4 regions of the Lysinibacillus sp. genome follow, and region 4 is predicted to be linked to each of the others. Evidence: riboswitches for the same ligand, from Rfam matches in the RefSeq annotation. Region 4 holds a riboswitch; each other region holds the start of a gene.

Region 1 (4,386 bases), on a different contig from region 4:
GCGCAGCCACCTCTACTAATTCCCTTGCAATGGCAATACCCTCAGCTGTTGCACGTTCTTTATCTTCACCACAAGCCTTCATTCTTGCTAAGGCATCTTCTGATAATTTGATGCCAGGCACCTCGTGGTGTAAAAACTCTGCACTTTTATAACTCGTAACGGGCATAATCCCAATATATATCGGTGCTTGTAGATGCTTTGTTGCCTCGTAAATTTCCACAATTTTTTCCTTCGTATACACGGGCTGTGAAATAAAATAATCTGCACCATGTTCGATTTTCTTTTCTAAACGTGCCACAGCACGGTCTAACACACGAACGTTTGGATTAAATGCAGCAGCCACTGAAAAATTTGCTTTTTTTCGAAGGGGTTTACCAGAGAAAGAGACCCCTTCATTTAACTGCTTAATTAATTGGATTAGCTCCATCGAGGATACATCATAAACGCTTGTCGCACCTGGGAAGTCCCCAACTTTTGTTGGATCACCCGTAACAGCTAAGACATCATGAATTCCTAAAGCATTTAATCCCATTAAATGTGATTGCAGACCGATTAAATTACGATCTCGACATGTAATATGTGTTAGAGGACGTACGCCATGTGTATTCTTCAACAATGCTCCCATTGCAATATTGCTAATACGAGGAGAGGCTAGAGAATTGTCTGCCATCATGACTACATCTGCGCCAGCATCATACAATTGTTTTGCTCCTACAAGGAATCCATCAATTTCTAAATGTCTAGGTGTATCCAGTTCTACAATGACAGATCGTTCACGTTTTACTTTTTCATGAAGAGGCTCATACTTAGGAGGCTCTGCTTCTCGAACGATCTCAATCTTTTCAGGTTTCGCATGCTTTTCATGAACGGGTGATAACTCCTCTAAATATTTTTTTGCTGCCGCTATATGCTTTGGTGTCGTACCACAGCAGCCCCCAATCAAGCGTACCCCTTGATCACGTAGTTCTACTGCTGCTCGACCAAAATAATCAGCCTCCGATTCATAAACGACACGCCCATCTTCTAAGTCAAGAAGTGAAGCGTTCGGATAAGCTGACATAAATGCCTTTTCAGGAAGTTCTACGCCTTCAAATGCTTGTATTGTATGATGTGGGCCTAGCCGGCAATTGACACCAACGATATCTGCACCAAGTGTTTCTAGCTCATGCAAAGCATTATTTAAAGACATTCCATTTTGTAAAACACCAGGCTCATGCATAGATACTTGTGCAATAAGTGGTAACATTGTTTTTGCACGTAACATTTTTAATGTTGCAGTTAATTCTTCAAAATCATAATAGGTTTCAAGTAAGAGGCCATCTGGATTTCCTGCAAGTAAAACACTTGCTTGTTCCTCTACAGTCGCTAATATTTCCTCTAGTGTTGCATCACTTTTTCGGATACCACGAATACCTCCTATTGTCCCTAAAACAAATTGACCTCCATCTGCAGCTGCTCGCTTAGCAATTGTAATAGCTGCTTCATTAAATTGTTGAACGCGTGATTCTAATCCATAGCGAGCTAATTTGATGGCATTTGCACCGTACGTATTCGTTTGAATGATGTCAGCACCAGCCGCAATATATTCTCTATGAATCTTTTCAATTAACTCTGGTCTCTGCACATTCATTTCCTCATGGCAATATTCCAATCCATAGCCATAAAGAACTGTGCCTATTGCACCATCCGCCGTCAATACATGCGTGTTTAACTTCTCAAGCAATCCCATAAAACTAGCCTCTCTTCCTATGTCTCTGTATAATAAAAAGCCTTCTTTCATAAAAAAGAAGGCTTTAACGATTCAGCATTGTTGTTCCTTCTCATCTTCGACTCAACGGTCTTCTGGATTTAGCACCTGACAATAAGTTGGTTGCTGAAGCTTCAATGGGCCAGTCCCTCTGCTTCTCTTGATAAGAATTAAGTATGAATTTTTTAAATAATTAAAAGAATCATATCGTTTACTGACGAATGAGTCAAGAGTATTTCACGTAACAAAGTAATTTTTAACTTAAAATCTTAGAAACTGGATAGTTCCTCTGCAAGCTCCTCACCAATTTTTTTCCCATTTTGAATGCAAGCTCCGATACCTACACCAAAATATGAACAGCCTGCTATAGCTAAATTTGGATAGTTTTTGTTCAGTTCCTGAAGCAACCCTTGTAACGCTTCTCTGTGAGCTAAGTCGTATTTAGGCATTTGATCAATCCATTTTGTTACATTTACTACGGTTGGATCCTCTTCTATTCCCAAGCTCTTTCGAACATCCTCTAAAGCAACGGTTACCAATTCTTCATCAGTCATGGTACGTAGTTGTTCATACGCTGGGTTAATACTCTTATAGAAGAGTCGTACAAGTAATTTATTGTCTCTCGATGTATGCTTCCATTTACGACTTGTCCAAGTTGCTGCATTACAAGTAACGTTAGAATTATGAGAGACAATATAGCCCGTTCCATCTGCTGGCAATTTCGCGTCTGGTACATCGAAGCCTAAGTATATGGTAATGGCTGACGCAGTAGTAAATTGATTAAAATAACGGTTTAATGATTCATCCTTCATGAGGCTTTGAACAGCTTCATTCGGTAGTGCAAGCACAACATAATCTGCTCCGATATTTTCACCATTTGCTAATGAAATTGTATAGCGGTCTTCCTGTTTTTGAACATGTAAAGTAGCGACACCCTTGATAATTTCAACATTGGTTAATGTTTGCTCAAGTCGATCGATTAAAGAAGTTAAACCATTTTTAAATGATATAAATTTTTTATTGGCAGCTTTAACAAATTGCTCACGGTTCGCATCAAAACCTTTAATGATACTTCCATAATCATTCTTATAATCAATTAAATACGGTAAAGTAGAAGCAATTGAAAGCTGATGTAAATCACCTGAATACACACCTGCTAGAACTGGTGCAATTTGGTTTTTTACTAGTTCCTCTCCTAAATAGTAGGTTAAGAACTCGCCAATTGAACTTTCCTTTGTAAAGCCTTTGTTTGGTAATGTCAAATCCTTTAATGCTTCCTGCTTTCCTTGCTCTGATATTAATGTGCTTTCCTCTAAGGATGCCAAGCTCATTGGAATACCAAATGTAGAATCAGCTGGAATAGCATGTAGTTCATTATTTGTGTAAATATAAGAAATGCCGGTTTCGTTATAAACTAGATTATCTTCAAAATCAAGCTCCTGCACTAGCTCCATAACACCTTTATGGCGAGCGACAATAGAATCAGCACCTGTTTCCATAATAAATCCTTCTTCATATGCCGAATGTAACTTACCACCTAGATATGTATTTTTCTCTACAAGTACTAGACGAACATCTAGATTATTCTCCTTCACTTGACGTTGTAAGTAATGCATTGTGCATAATCCTGTAATTCCGCCACCTAATACAACAACTGTTTTCATATAAACCGCCCCTATTATTAGTTCTTTCTACAGTATAAACCTATTTTCATTGAAAATTGCATTCAACCCTTTACAAATTTAGCAAAAATAGAACTATCCCTTTAGGAGATAGCTCTAGCCAACATATATATTAATAGGTACTATAGTGTTAATTACGCCTAATACATTGTAGTAAATACTAACCGTCTATACTTTTAAATTTTGCGCAAAGGTCGCTAATTTTTCTGCCGAATTCGTTACTTCTGTAAATGATGTCCCTAACTCACCTAATATACCTACGATTGCTTATATTTTTGTTGCCATGCAATCATTTTGTTCTTTTGCTTCAGTCATGGCATCTAGTATACTCGTAAACTGGCCTTCTGTTTGCAACATATTTTCCTCACCAGACGCTACTTCTCCTTGAATATTCGTCAAAGAATACTCTAATTTCTCAGTCCGTTCGCTTGTTTTTTTCAATAACAAAGCAACCGCTGTTACAGATTCTTTTGTTTGAATAGATAACTTTCGAACTTCGTCTGCTACTACACTAAATCCTTTTCCAGCCTCTCCAGCTCGAGCCGCTTCAATAGCTGCATTCAAAGCTAACAGATTAGTTTGATTCGCAATAGTAGTAACAACACTCATGATTGTCTCCATTTCTCTAGACATACCTGATAATTGTTCTATATTTTCTTCAATATCATGAAGTGAATGAATAATATTATGCATATTTTGTGATTGATTTTTTAAACGTTCCCGTCCTGCAAGTGCTTCATTTTCAGCTAAAGTCGATACATCAAGCGATTTTTTGGCCAATTTTTTAATCTCATCAGACTGCTTGCTGAGACAGCAAAAAGAATGATTGGTTTCCTGAGATATTGTGGCAAGCTCTTCAGAAGAACGTACAATTTGTTGTTCAATTGCGACTCTCTCATGCTCCATGCTTTCTTTCATTTCTTCAACAGTATTTTCAAAAGCTTCTAAGACGAGCTG
Region 2 (4,386 bases), on a different contig from region 4:
CGATGGAATCGGCTGTTTTACGTACAGAAAAAGCAATTGCTCGTGATGGCGCTGAAAAAGCACATCAAAAATTGCTTTATACACAAATCTTCTGCCAAGAAGCATTTGCAGAAATCGAAAAAGAAGCAAAAGATACAATTCTTGCTTCAGCAGATGGTGATGCAGCGCGTATGACATTATCTGCGCTTCGTAAGCTAACTCGCAATAACCCATACAACTTAATTGCGAAAAAACGTGAAGCATCTGTAAAATTAATCGAAGCAGAAAAATATATCGTTTAATCATCAATGTAGCAAACTAGCTATCCTCTTTTGGGTAGCTAGTTTTTGCGATACCAATAAATTGCAAAATAGAGAATCATAAAAGTGACGGATAAAAAAGCAAAACAGATGGATAGACTGATGAAAATGAGAGAAGTTCCTCCATTCAAAACAATTATGATGGTATACTACAGAAAAAGACAGTAGAGGAGCATATTAATGACTATTCAATTTATCCATTACCCTAAATGTACAACATGTAAAAAAGCGCAAAAGTGGTTAAATGATCATGAAGTTTCCTATGAAGAGGTACACATTGTAGAGCAACCACCTACAAAGGAAGAAATAACAGCTTTATGGCAGGCAAGTGGAATGCCTTTAAAGAAGTTTTTTAATACATCTGGTATGAAATATCGTGAGCTTGGTTTAAAGGACAAGTTGGCTGATATGACGGAAGAGGAACAGCTTGAGCTACTTGCTTCTGATGGTATGTTAATTAAACGACCTATCGTGACTGATGGAAAAAAAGTAACGTTAGGGTTTAAAGAAGCTGATTTTGAGCAAACTTGGAAATAGCCGTCTTGATCGTGATAAAGGGCTTACCTCTATTTGGAAGTGTAAGGCATGATCTGAATGAAAATAATGTCTCCGATGGATGTTTCTAATTTTTGAAGCGAACTCGAAAAAATATGCTTTCAATTACCTAGAGGTGTAATTGAATCTTGTTTTTATAGGAGAAGTATGGCACACTGAAAGTGAATATATTACATATTTATGGAGGGGTTTATTGCATGAGCACACCTAAAGACTTACGATACTCTGAAGAACATGAATGGGTAAAAGTAGAAGATGGAAAAGTACGTATTGGTATTACTCACTTCGCACAATCTGAATTAGGAGATATCGTTTTCGTTGAGCTTCCACAGGTTGGCGACGAAATCAAAACAGATGATCCATTCGGTAGCGTAGAATCAGTTAAAACTGTTTCTGAATTATATGCACCAATCTCAGGTACTGTAGTTGAAGTCAATGCAGATTTAGAAGATAGCCCAGAATTCGTTAATGAATCACCATATGAAAAAGCATGGATGATCGTTGTTGAGCCTGCTGATGCATCTGAAGTTGAAAAACTTATGACAGCAGAGCAATACGAAGAAATGATCGCTGAATAAGACAAGCTATAATCGAAAAACGTCGGAAACTACCGGCGTTTTTTGTTATATAATGACTTATAAGTGGGGATGTCTAATTGGAGGTGGCGTAATGTTCGAGGGAAAATGCTTGATCGTAGAAGGACGCTCAGATAAGCTACAAATTGAGCCTATTTTAAATGAGAATGTTACAATACTTTGTACGAATGGTACAATTGGTGTGCATCAATTAGAAGAGCTACTCGATCCTTATGAGGGCTGTGAGCTTTTCACTTTTTTTGATGCAGATACGTCTGGCGATAAGCTACGTGCATTAATGGACAGACATTATCCAGAGGCTGAGCATTTACGTACAATGCCAACATATAAGGAAGTAGAGACAACACCAAGAAAAGTGTTAGCGATGATTTTATTGCGCGCTCATTTCTCAATCCATAATGAATATATTTTGTAAGGTTGCGTGAAATCAATGGAAGAATGGTCAAAAGAGCAGTGGGAAGCGGCTATACAGTCGGGTGAAAAAGCTGCATTTTATTTATATACACCGATGTGTGGAACATGTGCGGTGGCATCAAAAATGCTGTCAGTTATTGAACAATTGCTGCCACAGCTTCAAATTGGCAAAGCAAATATCAACTTTCTAGAGCAGATTGCTTATGAGCATCAAATTGAAAGTGTCCCATGTTTACTTGTTACTGATGGCGGGAAAGTGACAGATAAAATTTATGCTTTTCAATCTGTACCTTTTTTGTACGAATTGTTAAAAAAATCAATTGACTGAACATTACTAGCGTGGTAAAGTATCAAATATATTACTAAAACATTAAATATATCGAACTCTTATGAAGAGCGGCGGAGGGAAGTGCCCTATGAAGCCCGGCAACCATCACCATGTGAAAAGGTGCCAAATCACCCAAAGATTTTTCTTTGAAAGATGAGAGAACGGTTTAACGTATCATACGTGACCCCTTCTACTTGTCTATGAGTGAAGGGGTTTTTTTATATAAGAAAAGGAGTATTCGCTATGATTCAGCTTCAAAATATTACGAAGAAATACAAAACAGCAAATGGCGAATTAACGGCAGTCAAAGACGTCAACCTTACTATAAATAAAGGTGAAATCTTTGGCATCATCGGCTATAGTGGTGCCGGTAAAAGTACCATGATTCGTTTATTAAATGGATTAGAGAAACCGACAACAGGAACGGTAACAGTAAACAATCTAGAATTTTCATCCATTAAAGGGCAAAAGTTAAGAGCTGCTAGACAAAAGGTAAGTATGATCTTCCAGCATTTCAATTTACTTTGGTCTAGAACAGTTGCTGAAAACATCGCTTTCCCTCTGGAAATTGCAGGTGTTCCAAAAGCTCAACGAGAAGCCCGTGTGAAGGAGTTAATCTCACTTGTAGGTTTAGAAGGACGTGATAAGGCATACCCATCACAGCTTTCAGGTGGTCAAAAGCAGCGAGTTGGGATTGCACGAGCATTAGCTAATAATCCAGAAGTTTTACTATGTGATGAGGCGACATCTGCACTGGATCCTGAAACGACAGATGCTATTCTTGACTTACTAGTTGATATCAATGAACGTTTAGGGTTAACGATCGTATTGATTACCCATGAAATGCACGTTATCCGTAAAATATGTCATCGTGTAGCCGTAATGGAGGCTGGTGAAATTGTAGAGCGTGGTGAGGTGTTGCAAGTTTTCCAAGCACCACAAGCAGCTATTACTAAGAAATTTGTAGCCCAGATTACCGACACAAAAGAAACAAAGGATACAGTGGAACAGATCAAAGCAAACTACCCAACTGGTCAACTTGTCAAGCTGATCTTTGTTGGTGAAAAAACGGAACAGCCCGTCATTTCACATCTTGTTAAAAAATTCGATGTGGAAGTAAGCATTGTTCATGGCAATATTTCGCAAACGAAAAATGGAGCATACGGTACACTTATTGTGCAAATTGATGGTTCTAAGGAAAATGTGGCTGATGCCCTACATTATTTAAATACAGTCGAAGTTCAAACGGAGGTGATCGCAAATGCTAACTAATCTCTTTCCGAACGTAGACTGGGAAAATATGTGGCAAGCTACGTATGAAACATTGTATATGACAGCTATTTCAACATTTGTCACATTTATTCTTGGATTGGTTATTGGTATCTTGCTATTTTTAACAAGTCCTAATCAGTTATGGGCTAATAAAATTGTTAACTTTTTAACGGGGTCACTCGTTAATATATTCCGTTCCATTCCATTTATCGTATTAATTATTTTATTAATTCCATTTACGAAGTTTTTACTTGGGACAATTCGCGGAGCAAATGCGGCTTTACCAGCCTTAATTATCGGTGCAGCTCCATTTTACGCTCGTATGGTTTTAATTGCATTACGCGAAATTGATAAAGGTGTCATTGAAGCAGCTCGTTCAATGGGGGCTAAAACGTCCACAATTATTTGGAAAGTCCTAATCCCTGAATCATTACCAGCTCTGATTTCTGGTATTACCGTAACGGCTGTAGCACTTGTTGGTTATACTGCAATGGCAGGGATTATCGGTGCAGGTGGTCTTGGAAACTTAGCTTTCCTTGATGGCTTCCAACGAAATCGCCAAGATGTGACATTAATGGCAACTATTTTGATCTTAGTAGTTGTATTTATCATTCAATGGATTGGTGATGTCATTACCGATAAAATCGATAAACGCTAGAAAGACATTAGAGGTTATTCCGGTTCTTACCGCTAACATATTTCAAACAAAGTAAAAGGGAGTGTCATAAATGAAGAAATTATTGGCAGGATTATTTTTATCAATACTTGTCCTAGCTTTAGCAGCTTGTGGTACTGATAAAAAAGAAGATGCAAATTCAGCATCAGATGATCAATCAGATAGCAAAGAAAACGTAACATTAAAAGTAGGTGCTTCTAACACACCACATGCTGTTATTTTAGAAAAGGCAAAACCGATTTTAGC
Region 3 (4,386 bases), on a different contig from region 4:
AGGCAATTGATTTATTAAAGAATAAGGGAATTCACCTTGTAGCAGCTACAGGAAGACCTTTATCCATGTGCCGTGAGTTGGAAGAGTTGGGGATAGAGACCTTTATTACGGCAAATGGTGCATATGTGAAACATCATGATCTTGTCCTACATAAAACGCCTATTGCTAAAGAGATTGTCCAAAATGTTGAGGCTTTTGCAATGGAACAACAGCATAGCTTAACATTTTTTACAGAGCAGCTAGCGATGAATAGCATACAAAGTCCAGCTGCTTTACATGCTATGCAGGAAACATTGTCTTTGGGAGATTTTCCGGTTATAAATGAAAAAATTACGAATGAGGAAGTTTTTCTCATGTGTCTATATACAGATGAACAGGGAGAAAAAAGATATGTTAGTCAATTTCCGAATATATTATGGCAGCGATGGCATCCTTATATTGTGAATGTACTACAGCAGGATGTTTCCAAGTCAATAGCTGTTCAAGCAGTACTAGATTATTTTAACATTGATTCTAAAAATGCCATTGCTTTTGGAGATGGGGATAATGATATGGATATGCTGGAGCTGGTAGGATTAGGAATTGCTATGGGAAATGGCAGCTTAGCTTTGAAAAACGTTGCTGATTTTGTTACAAAGAAATCTACCGAGGGCGGTATTGACTTTGCTTTGCGTCAGCTTCAAATAATTTAAAACAATCTTCAAGTTGCTTCTTCTGTTTTCCGCAGTTTGATTATAATGAAACCTGTATATTTTATAGTTAAAAAATTTTTAGGTGGGATAGTTTATGGCACATCACGTGCAATCTCTAATTGAACATTACGGGTATTTTGGCATTATCGTAATCCTAATTGGAGGTATAGTTGGATTGCCACTTCCTGATGAGGTTTTCTTAACATATGTAGGTTATAGTGTTTATCGGGAAAGCCTTGAACATATCCCTGCATTAGTAAGTGCCATGATTGGCGCAGTTGGAGGTATTACTTTAAGCTACTATATTGGTTATCGATTTGGCTTACCATTACTACAAAAGTATGGGCCAAAAATTCATATAACTGAACAAAAAATTGATTTTACGAAAAAAATGTTTGCCAAAATTGGACCTATCTTATTGTTAATAGGCTATTTTATCCCTGGTGTCCGCCACATAACAGCGTATATTGCGGCTATTAATAATTATCCATATAAAAAGTTTGCGTTCTTTGCCTATACAGGAGCATTTATCTGGACATTCACATTTATAACGTTAGGGAAAATGCTTGGAGAGAAATGGCGGTTTGTTGGTTACTACTTATCCCATTATAGTATGTATCTCATCCTATTATTTGTTCTATTAATGTTCGTCGTTTACTTTATATTCAAAAAAAGAAATGTACAAAAATAAAAGTCGGTATCTCTATACCGACTTTTAAGTTATGGCAAAATAGCAAAGGAGCGAACAGGGAATCCAGATGCTTTTTCTGGTTTAGGTACAATATTAAAAATAATTGCACCTGTTGCAGGTAGCTTGTCTAAATTAGTCATTAACTCAATTTGATAAGTGTCTTGTTCGAGCACAAAGTATTCACCATCTAGTTTGCCATTTTTACGAAAATCAGCTGCTGAATCAGTATCGAATGTTTCGTGACCAATCGCACTAACTTTACGTTCCGTCAGTAAAAATTGTAAAGCCTCTAAGCCCCAACCTGGAATATGGTTATACCCTTCCGCATCTTTATTGCTGAATGCTTCCTTATCTGGCCAACGTTTACTCCAATCGGTACGTAGCGCTACAAAGGTACCTGCCTCAATTTTTCCGTGCTGTGCTTCAAACTCAAGTATATCTTGAACACTTAAAGAAAAATCATGATTGCTAGCAGCTTCTTCGGACTTATCAATGACAACAAGGGGAAGAACAAGCTCTTTTAAATCGAGCTCTTCAAGGTACCGTGTGTCTCGCACAAAATGAATGGGTGGGTCGATATGCGTACCATATTGACCAGGGAAAGTGAACTGTTGTGCAAAGAACCCATCATCGTGAGAGAATAATGTTTCAAATTTTGCATCTTCGAACATGAAAAAATGGGGTGAGTTAGGGCCGAATGTATGTGTTAAATCGACCCATTGTTTAGATTTTAATAATTGTAATGATTGTAATAATTCATTAGGCATCGTTTTCCCTGCTTTCTTAAAATAGTAGTAAAAAAAGAGCCCCCTATAGAAGAGGACTCCTGAATAAACAACGGTAGTTCATCTTCTCATCTTCAAGGCTTTGGAATTAGGCCAATTGGAATTAGCACCATACTGTTGAGCTGGTTGCTGAGACTTCATCGGGCCAATCCCTCCGTCTCTCTTGATAAGAAAAATATAAGAATTTTCAGAAATAATAATACAAACACTTTATCATAGTTTTCTATAGTTTACAAGTTCAATAGGGATACAAGGTTAGGGTTTTTTTCACCAATTTAAATTCAATATGACACCACAACAGCCATTATCAATTAGACGTATTCTAAAACTATCAGGTGTATAGTTCGTTTCGAATTTCATCGTAATACCTGTGGATGAAATTAATTTCTCCACTTCTGCTTTATTTGAAAGTTGTGCTGCATTCATTAAATCATGGGCAAATTGCTGGGAGCTTTCAATTTTATCCGTCAGTAATTGGGCTTGCTGCATAATTGCCTTTATCCGTGTAACCGATGATTTTAATTTATGTGTATCAACAGGTGGAAAGGGATTGTTGGTCGGCATTGCAAGATGTTGGGGAAAGGATCTTACAGCAAGGTGGTTGGCAATTGGTGGCGCTGAGTAATGATAGGGATGAACGAAATACGGATAAGGATTGTAATACAATGGAATTCCTCCTATCCTATAGCTGATATCTTATCTTATGTATTCAAGCGAATTTAGGTGTAACTCCATTCTTGTCTTACTTATAACACAAAAAGGAAGCCACAGGGAGCTTCCTTTTTATCAATATTGTATATATACCGATGTTAAATTACCAAAATATCAAGTAAATGCTAGATAAACGGACTAACAATATTATTGTTTTTTATTATCGAAAAGCAACCATAATAATGTAACAATCGCTGCTAGCATAACCATTAGGAATCCATAAAGAGGCGTATGTGCTAATGATTGATGGCGAATAATAAAACCTCCAATATAGGATCCTAAAAATATACCAATGTTAAAAGCAGAAATGTTTAATGCTGAAGCCATAGAAATAGCTGACGGCACATATTTTTCAGACAGTAGAACAGCATATAACTGTAATCCTGGGACATTCATGAACATAAATAATCCCATTGTCAGTACCATGACTAAACCGATAATCGGTGATTCAAGAGTGAAGCCAATACCAAGTAACGCTAAGGCAAGTCCAACAAAAATTATAAAGATGGAACGTAGCGGATTTTGGTTAGCAAAATGGCCTCCTAATGTATTACCAATAGCAACGCAAATACCATAGACAACTAATATAATTACTACTGCATGTGGGGAATAGCCCATATATTGCTCTAAAATAGGTGAAACATACGTATAGACTACAAAGGCCCCACCATATCCAATAGCTGTAATGAAAAGGATTAATAACATGCGAATATTGCCTAATACTTTGCCAATATCACGTAAAGAAATAGGATTACCTTTTGATAATTGGTTAGGTACTAGTAAAGCATTACTAATTAAACCGATAATGCCTATAATGACGATAAAAATGAACGACATACGCCAGTCTGTTACTTGTCCAATAAATGTACCAAGTGGAACACCGGTCACAGTAGCTAGCGTTAAGCCTGTAAACATAAAGGCAATCGCGCTTGCTCGTTTATTTGGTTCAACTACATCAGCTGCTATAACAGAGGCGATCGACATAAACACACCATGAGCTAATGCTGAAATAATACGACCTATTATCAGTATAGAAAAAATTGGTGCGATAGCTGCAGTTAAATTCCCCGCTATAAAAATGGTCATAACAAGCAATAAAACTGTTTTTCGACTAAGACGAGATGTTAAGGCTGTTAATAATGGAGCACCAACAGTGACACCTAGTGCGTATATAGAAACGGTTAAACCGGCAGTGCTTAAAGATATACCAAAATCATCTGTAATTAATGGTAAAAGTCCAACACTGATAAATTCAGTGGACCCTATACCAAATGCACTGATTGCAAGTGCTAGCAATGTCAATTTTGCATTTGGCTTTTTTGATTGTGACATTTTACTAATATCTCCTTTGATTTTTTTTAGTATGTGTAGTAATATTCATGCATGCCTAAAAGTTGTGTAGAGTACTTTTAGTTACTTTTGAATATTACGGGGGTTTACAATGCAAAAAATTTATAATATAGGTGTTGAAGCTACGCTTGAAGTTATTGGTGGTAAATGGAAACCG
Region 4 (4,386 bases):
AAAATGAACAATTAATGATTTAAAGTAAACACGCCACAGATTACAATTCTGTGGCGTGTTTTAATTTAATGCATCATAAAATCATAGGCGTTTTTCGCTAATAATGTCATCGTCACCACGATAAAAAGCGTACGAACAAAGCCGCTTCCTTTTTGAATCGCCATTTTTGAGCCGAGCATTGCTCCACCAATTTGAGCGATCCCCATGACTAAACCATATACATAATGAATTTGCCCTAAGTAAGCAAACATACACACACCAGCTACATTACTCGCTAAATTTAAAAATTTCGCATTGCCTGCTGCCTTTAAAAAATCAAAGCCTATCAGCAGGAAGCTAAAGATTAAAAAGGAGCCTGTTCCAGGACCAAGAAAGCCATCATAAAAACCAATAGCAAATAACAGCAGCATAAATAAAAATAAATGAGTTTTAGATAAATTTTTTACAGTAGAGACAGCACCCCAATCCTTTTTAAAGATTGTATAAATTCCCACTGCTGCCAGCATGACTAACATTAGTGGCTTTAGTAATGCTGGGTTGATGAGATGGACAGTCCATGCACCACATAATGATCCGATAAATGCTAGAGGAAAATATTTAAGGACAGAGCGAATTTCCAGCTGACCAGAACGGTAGAAGGAAATAGAGGATGTTAGTGAGCCCATTGCCCCTGCTAGTTTATTAGTGGCAACAGCAGCCGCTGGGTTAAGACCAACAAACAGTAGAGCCGGCAATGAAATTAATCCGCCTCCTCCAACTACCGAGTCGACAAAAGCTGCCAGAAATCCAAATGATATTAATAGAATGATAATATGTACATCGACATCAAAAACCATGATTACACCTCTTCTAAATTAGTTACTACTGAAATAGTAACTAATTTATTTACTGCTGTAAACCCTAACTTTTTTATTGGCAAATCTTCACAACAGTAGCCTATAATAAAGATAATGGAGGGATTACATGGAGGAATTAATCACCCAGTTGAAAGATATGGGTTTTACAGAATATGAAGCAAAAGCCTATACGGCACTCGTTCAACAAAGTCATGTTAGTGCCTATCAGGTCAGCAAAAATTCTGGCATACCGCGTGCAAGAGTGTATGATATTTTAAATATCCTTGTAGAAAAAGGGATCGTGTTGAAAGAAGAGACCGCAGAACAAACGACCTATTCAGCCATGCCCGTGTCCGTATTTTTACAGCAAATGGAGCAGCGCTGGCAATCAAATTTTTCGTCGATAAGTATGAAATTAGAAAAGCTAGAGGAAAATGTTCAGGAAGTGGAGCATAAAGTCGTGATGCTAAAGGGCAAGGAGTCCATCCTCAATTACTGTCAGTCACTTTTAAGAAAAGCAAAGAAAAAAGTGATTCTGTCGATGTGGGAAGATATGTACGATGCGCTACGACAAGACCTTCAAGAAGTGTCACAGCGTATTCCTGTGCATGGCATTACACTGTATGTAGAGGAACATTTAGCGACTATTGACCGCCATAGGGCCACACACTATACGAAAAAAACGTCTACTCCACATTGGTTTATTTTATCGGTAGATGGTCAGGAAATGATTTATGGTCACTCGCCTTCCGCGCAAGAAACGGCCTTCATCACTAATGACCCTGTCCATATCTATTTGTTAGAGGATTATATTTGGCATGATGTCCTTATCAATAGACTAGTAAAACGCGATGATCAGGAGCTTGAGGATTGGATTGCGAAAGAGCGAAAAGGTTTTTTCTTAGAATAAAGATGAGAAAAGGGGAGCATTCTGAATAAATTAGTGTTGCTAGGTTTAGGGTGTCTACTAATGTTAGCAGCGTGTAATGCTACGCCACCTACCACTACACTCAGCATTCGTGAACTACCTATCGTACCAGAACATATTCAGAAAAACATCGTTTCTCAGGACAATATTCAATTATTGTATGAAATGACGCGACGTATTATCTCGTCTATTATTCAAAGGGGAATGTACTAGCAAGTATGGAAGTAGAGGAAAATAGACTTATCATTCATCTTAATGAAGGCAGCGAGCAACGAAAAGAGGCCCAACCATATGTTTTTAAAATATCGAAAAGCCCTGAACAGAACCTTATTGAGGTCTTCATCAACAAGCAAAACACACCCATCGATCGTATGACCATCCTGTGAAAAAAGAAACCGAAATCTCACTTTGATGAGATTTCGGCTTTTTGTAATTTGTCTTAATAAAAGACTTTATCAACATTGTATTTGGAGCGGAACGTATTAATGGCATATGTTTCGTAAATTTCACGTTCCATTGGATCTTCTACTTCATAGACTTCAATTTTGAACACTTCATCACGGTGGTTTTTCATCGGTGATACATTATCCTCAAAGTGCTTTTTAATACGTTGACGGATTTTACGAGCTTTCCCAACGAATAATAGCTCATTCTTGTCATTATAGAATAAGAAAATGCCGCCTTTATCACGTGTGATTTTATGGAAATCAATAAAGCCAAAATAAGGTGTGATTGGCACATCACCTGGTTTTACTTCTTGTTCACGTTGACGGATAACTACATCTGGTTTTGGAAATTCAATTTTAATCAAACTATTCACGTTCCTCTCTCTTACTAAAGCTATATGGTAACATAAATACGGCATGTTTACCATAAATTTTAAATATCGAAAAGCCACTAACAGCAAGCTTAGTGTACTTCAAATGGACAAAGAACATGCATAGCGAATCACAAAATATTCTATGAATTATTGATATTCTAACTAGTTCATGTTACAATTCAAGGTAATTAAATAATCTTATCAAGAGAAGCTGAGGGATATGGCCCTATGACGCTTCAGCAACCTCTAACATGTGTTAGAAAGGTGCTAATTCCAACAAAGGATATTCCTTTGAGAGATAAGAGTGGACGTGAAAAAAATCCTTCTCATTCTATCTCGTATGGAATGAGGGGGATTTTTTAATTTTTAGAAAAAGAGAGCGAAAACAGAGAGGGGAACGCAAGATGCCAATTAATATTCCGAAAAATTTACCAGCTGGAGAACATTTACGTGAGGAAAAAATCTTCGTGATGGAAGAGGATCGTGCGAAAACACAGCAAATTCGTCCGTTAAATATATTAATTTTAAATTTAATGCCGGAAAAAGAAAAAACAGAACTCCAATTATTACGGTTATTAGGGAATACACCGTTACAGGTCAATATTACGTTTTTAAACACTGCCACACATGAATCAAAAAATGTTAGTAAATCTCATTTACAGCTATTTTATACGACATTCAACCAAATTCGTCATCGACGCTATGATGGCATGATTATTACAGGGGCGCCAGTAGAAAAATTGGCTTTTGAAGAGGTCAACTATTGGCAAGAAATTTCAGAAATTATGGATTGGTCCAAAGAGAATGTGACATCCGTATTACATATTTGTTGGGGAGCACAGGCTGCTTTGTATCACCACTATGGAATTGGAAAGGTAGAGCTTTCAGCTAAATGTTCTGGTGTCTATTCCCATGTCATTACCGATTTAACGGTAGATTTAGTGCGGGGCTTTAGTGATTTATTTACCGCTCCTCATTCTCGCCATACGTCTGTGTCAATTGACGATGTACGCAATCATCCAGATTTACGCTTATTATCTTATTCGGAGGATGCAGGGGTATTTATCGTACAATCAAAAGATAATAAAAACATTATGATTACAGGTCACCTGGAATATGATGCCACAACACTAGCCGATGAATACAGTCGTGATGTGGCTAAGGGCCTTGATATCGCCGTTCCCGTAAACTACTTTCCAAACGATGATCCAACTAAAGAGCCTATTAATACATGGCGTGCCCACACCCATTTATTATTCTCGAACTGGTTGAACTATTATGTATACCAAGAAACACCATATGAATGGGATTTTGTTGACGAAATTGAGTATCATATTTGATTCAAATAAAAAGTCTAATTTCTTGCTAATTTAAAAGAAATTAGACTTTTTGATTGTCATTGCTTGTTTCTGCTTTGGGCATTTCGCTCGTTTCAGCTTTCGCTTTGCGATTGCGAATAATCGCCACAATTAGTAAAAGGATCGGTAATAGAATGGTGATGAAAAAAGAAAAGATTGGCCAAATTTCATTATTATATTTGTTCGAATGGACAATGTTTGGGTGAACTATTTGAGAAAGCCCAATAACAATTAGCCCCATCGGTATAATGAGAGGCCGATGATCCTTGATTTTTAAAATCTGGGCAAGGCCGACAACGGTCGTATAGAAATACATAAAAGTTCGAATATAAATGGATGAGATCCACATAAAGGCCATTATAATCTCAATCCGCTGCAAAAAATTCCCTATCGATATTCTTTGTGCTAAGGCATAGCTTGGAAAGGTTCTAGAAGCCGTATTTT

Evidence for each region. Region 4 has a riboswitch for S-adenosylmethionine ahead of metA (homoserine O-acetyltransferase MetA). Riboswitches for the same ligand answer to the same signal wherever they lie in the genome.
Region 1: another riboswitch for S-adenosylmethionine. It lies ahead of RT445_RS04625 (bifunctional homocysteine S-methyltransferase/methylenetetrahydrofolate reductase); the one in region 4 lies ahead of metA (homoserine O-acetyltransferase MetA).
Region 2: another riboswitch for S-adenosylmethionine. It lies ahead of RT445_RS16225 (methionine ABC transporter ATP-binding protein); the one in region 4 lies ahead of metA (homoserine O-acetyltransferase MetA).
Region 3: another riboswitch for S-adenosylmethionine. It lies ahead of RT445_RS03650 (cyclase family protein); the one in region 4 lies ahead of metA (homoserine O-acetyltransferase MetA).

Annotation. Positions count from the first base shown of each region.
Region 1 is NZ_DAMDAY010000011.1:16,027-20,412, forward strand. Features, by position in the region: gene RT445_RS04625 (bifunctional homocysteine S-methyltransferase/methylenetetrahydrofolate reductase) at 1-1,729, opposite strand, end outside; SAM riboswitch class I at 1,818-1,917, opposite strand; gene RT445_RS04630 (protoporphyrinogen oxidase) at 2,017-3,411, opposite strand; gene RT445_RS04635 (protoglobin domain-containing protein) at 3,697-4,386, opposite strand, start outside.
Region 2 is NZ_DAMDAY010000083.1:7,564-11,949, reverse strand. Features, by position in the region: gene RT445_RS16250 (acyl-CoA dehydrogenase family protein) at 1-281, shown strand, start outside; gene RT445_RS16245 (arsenate reductase family protein) at 480-836, shown strand; gene gcvH (glycine cleavage system protein GcvH) at 1,052-1,432, shown strand; gene RT445_RS16235 (toprim domain-containing protein) at 1,524-1,865, shown strand; gene RT445_RS16230 (thioredoxin family protein) at 1,881-2,192, shown strand; SAM riboswitch class I at 2,249-2,352, shown strand; gene RT445_RS16225 (methionine ABC transporter ATP-binding protein) at 2,436-3,464, shown strand; gene RT445_RS16220 (methionine ABC transporter permease) at 3,454-4,122, shown strand; gene RT445_RS16215 (MetQ/NlpA family ABC transporter substrate-binding protein) at 4,193-4,386, shown strand, end outside.
Region 3 is NZ_DAMDAY010000008.1:30,249-34,634, forward strand. Features, by position in the region: gene RT445_RS03640 (Cof-type HAD-IIB family hydrolase) at 1-692, shown strand, start outside; gene RT445_RS03645 (DedA family protein) at 787-1,383, shown strand; gene RT445_RS03650 (cyclase family protein) at 1,413-2,150, opposite strand; SAM riboswitch class I at 2,234-2,341, opposite strand; gene RT445_RS03655 (YuzC family spore coat inner layer protein) at 2,436-2,834, opposite strand; gene RT445_RS03660 (MFS transporter) at 3,027-4,211, opposite strand; gene RT445_RS03665 (winged helix-turn-helix transcriptional regulator) at 4,321-4,386, shown strand, end outside.
Region 4 is NZ_DAMDAY010000036.1:22,033-26,418, reverse strand. Features, by position in the region: gene panF (sodium/pantothenate symporter) at 1-23, shown strand, start outside; gene RT445_RS09980 (TSUP family transporter) at 66-836, opposite strand; gene RT445_RS09975 (TrmB family transcriptional regulator) at 964-1,746, shown strand; gene RT445_RS09970 (hypothetical protein) at 1,807-1,977, shown strand; gene RT445_RS09965 (nucleotide excision repair endonuclease) at 2,204-2,575, opposite strand; SAM riboswitch class I at 2,780-2,889, shown strand; gene metA (homoserine O-acetyltransferase MetA) at 2,989-3,924, shown strand; partial or broken gene RT445_RS09955 (GerAB/ArcD/ProY family transporter) at 3,965-4,386, opposite strand, start outside.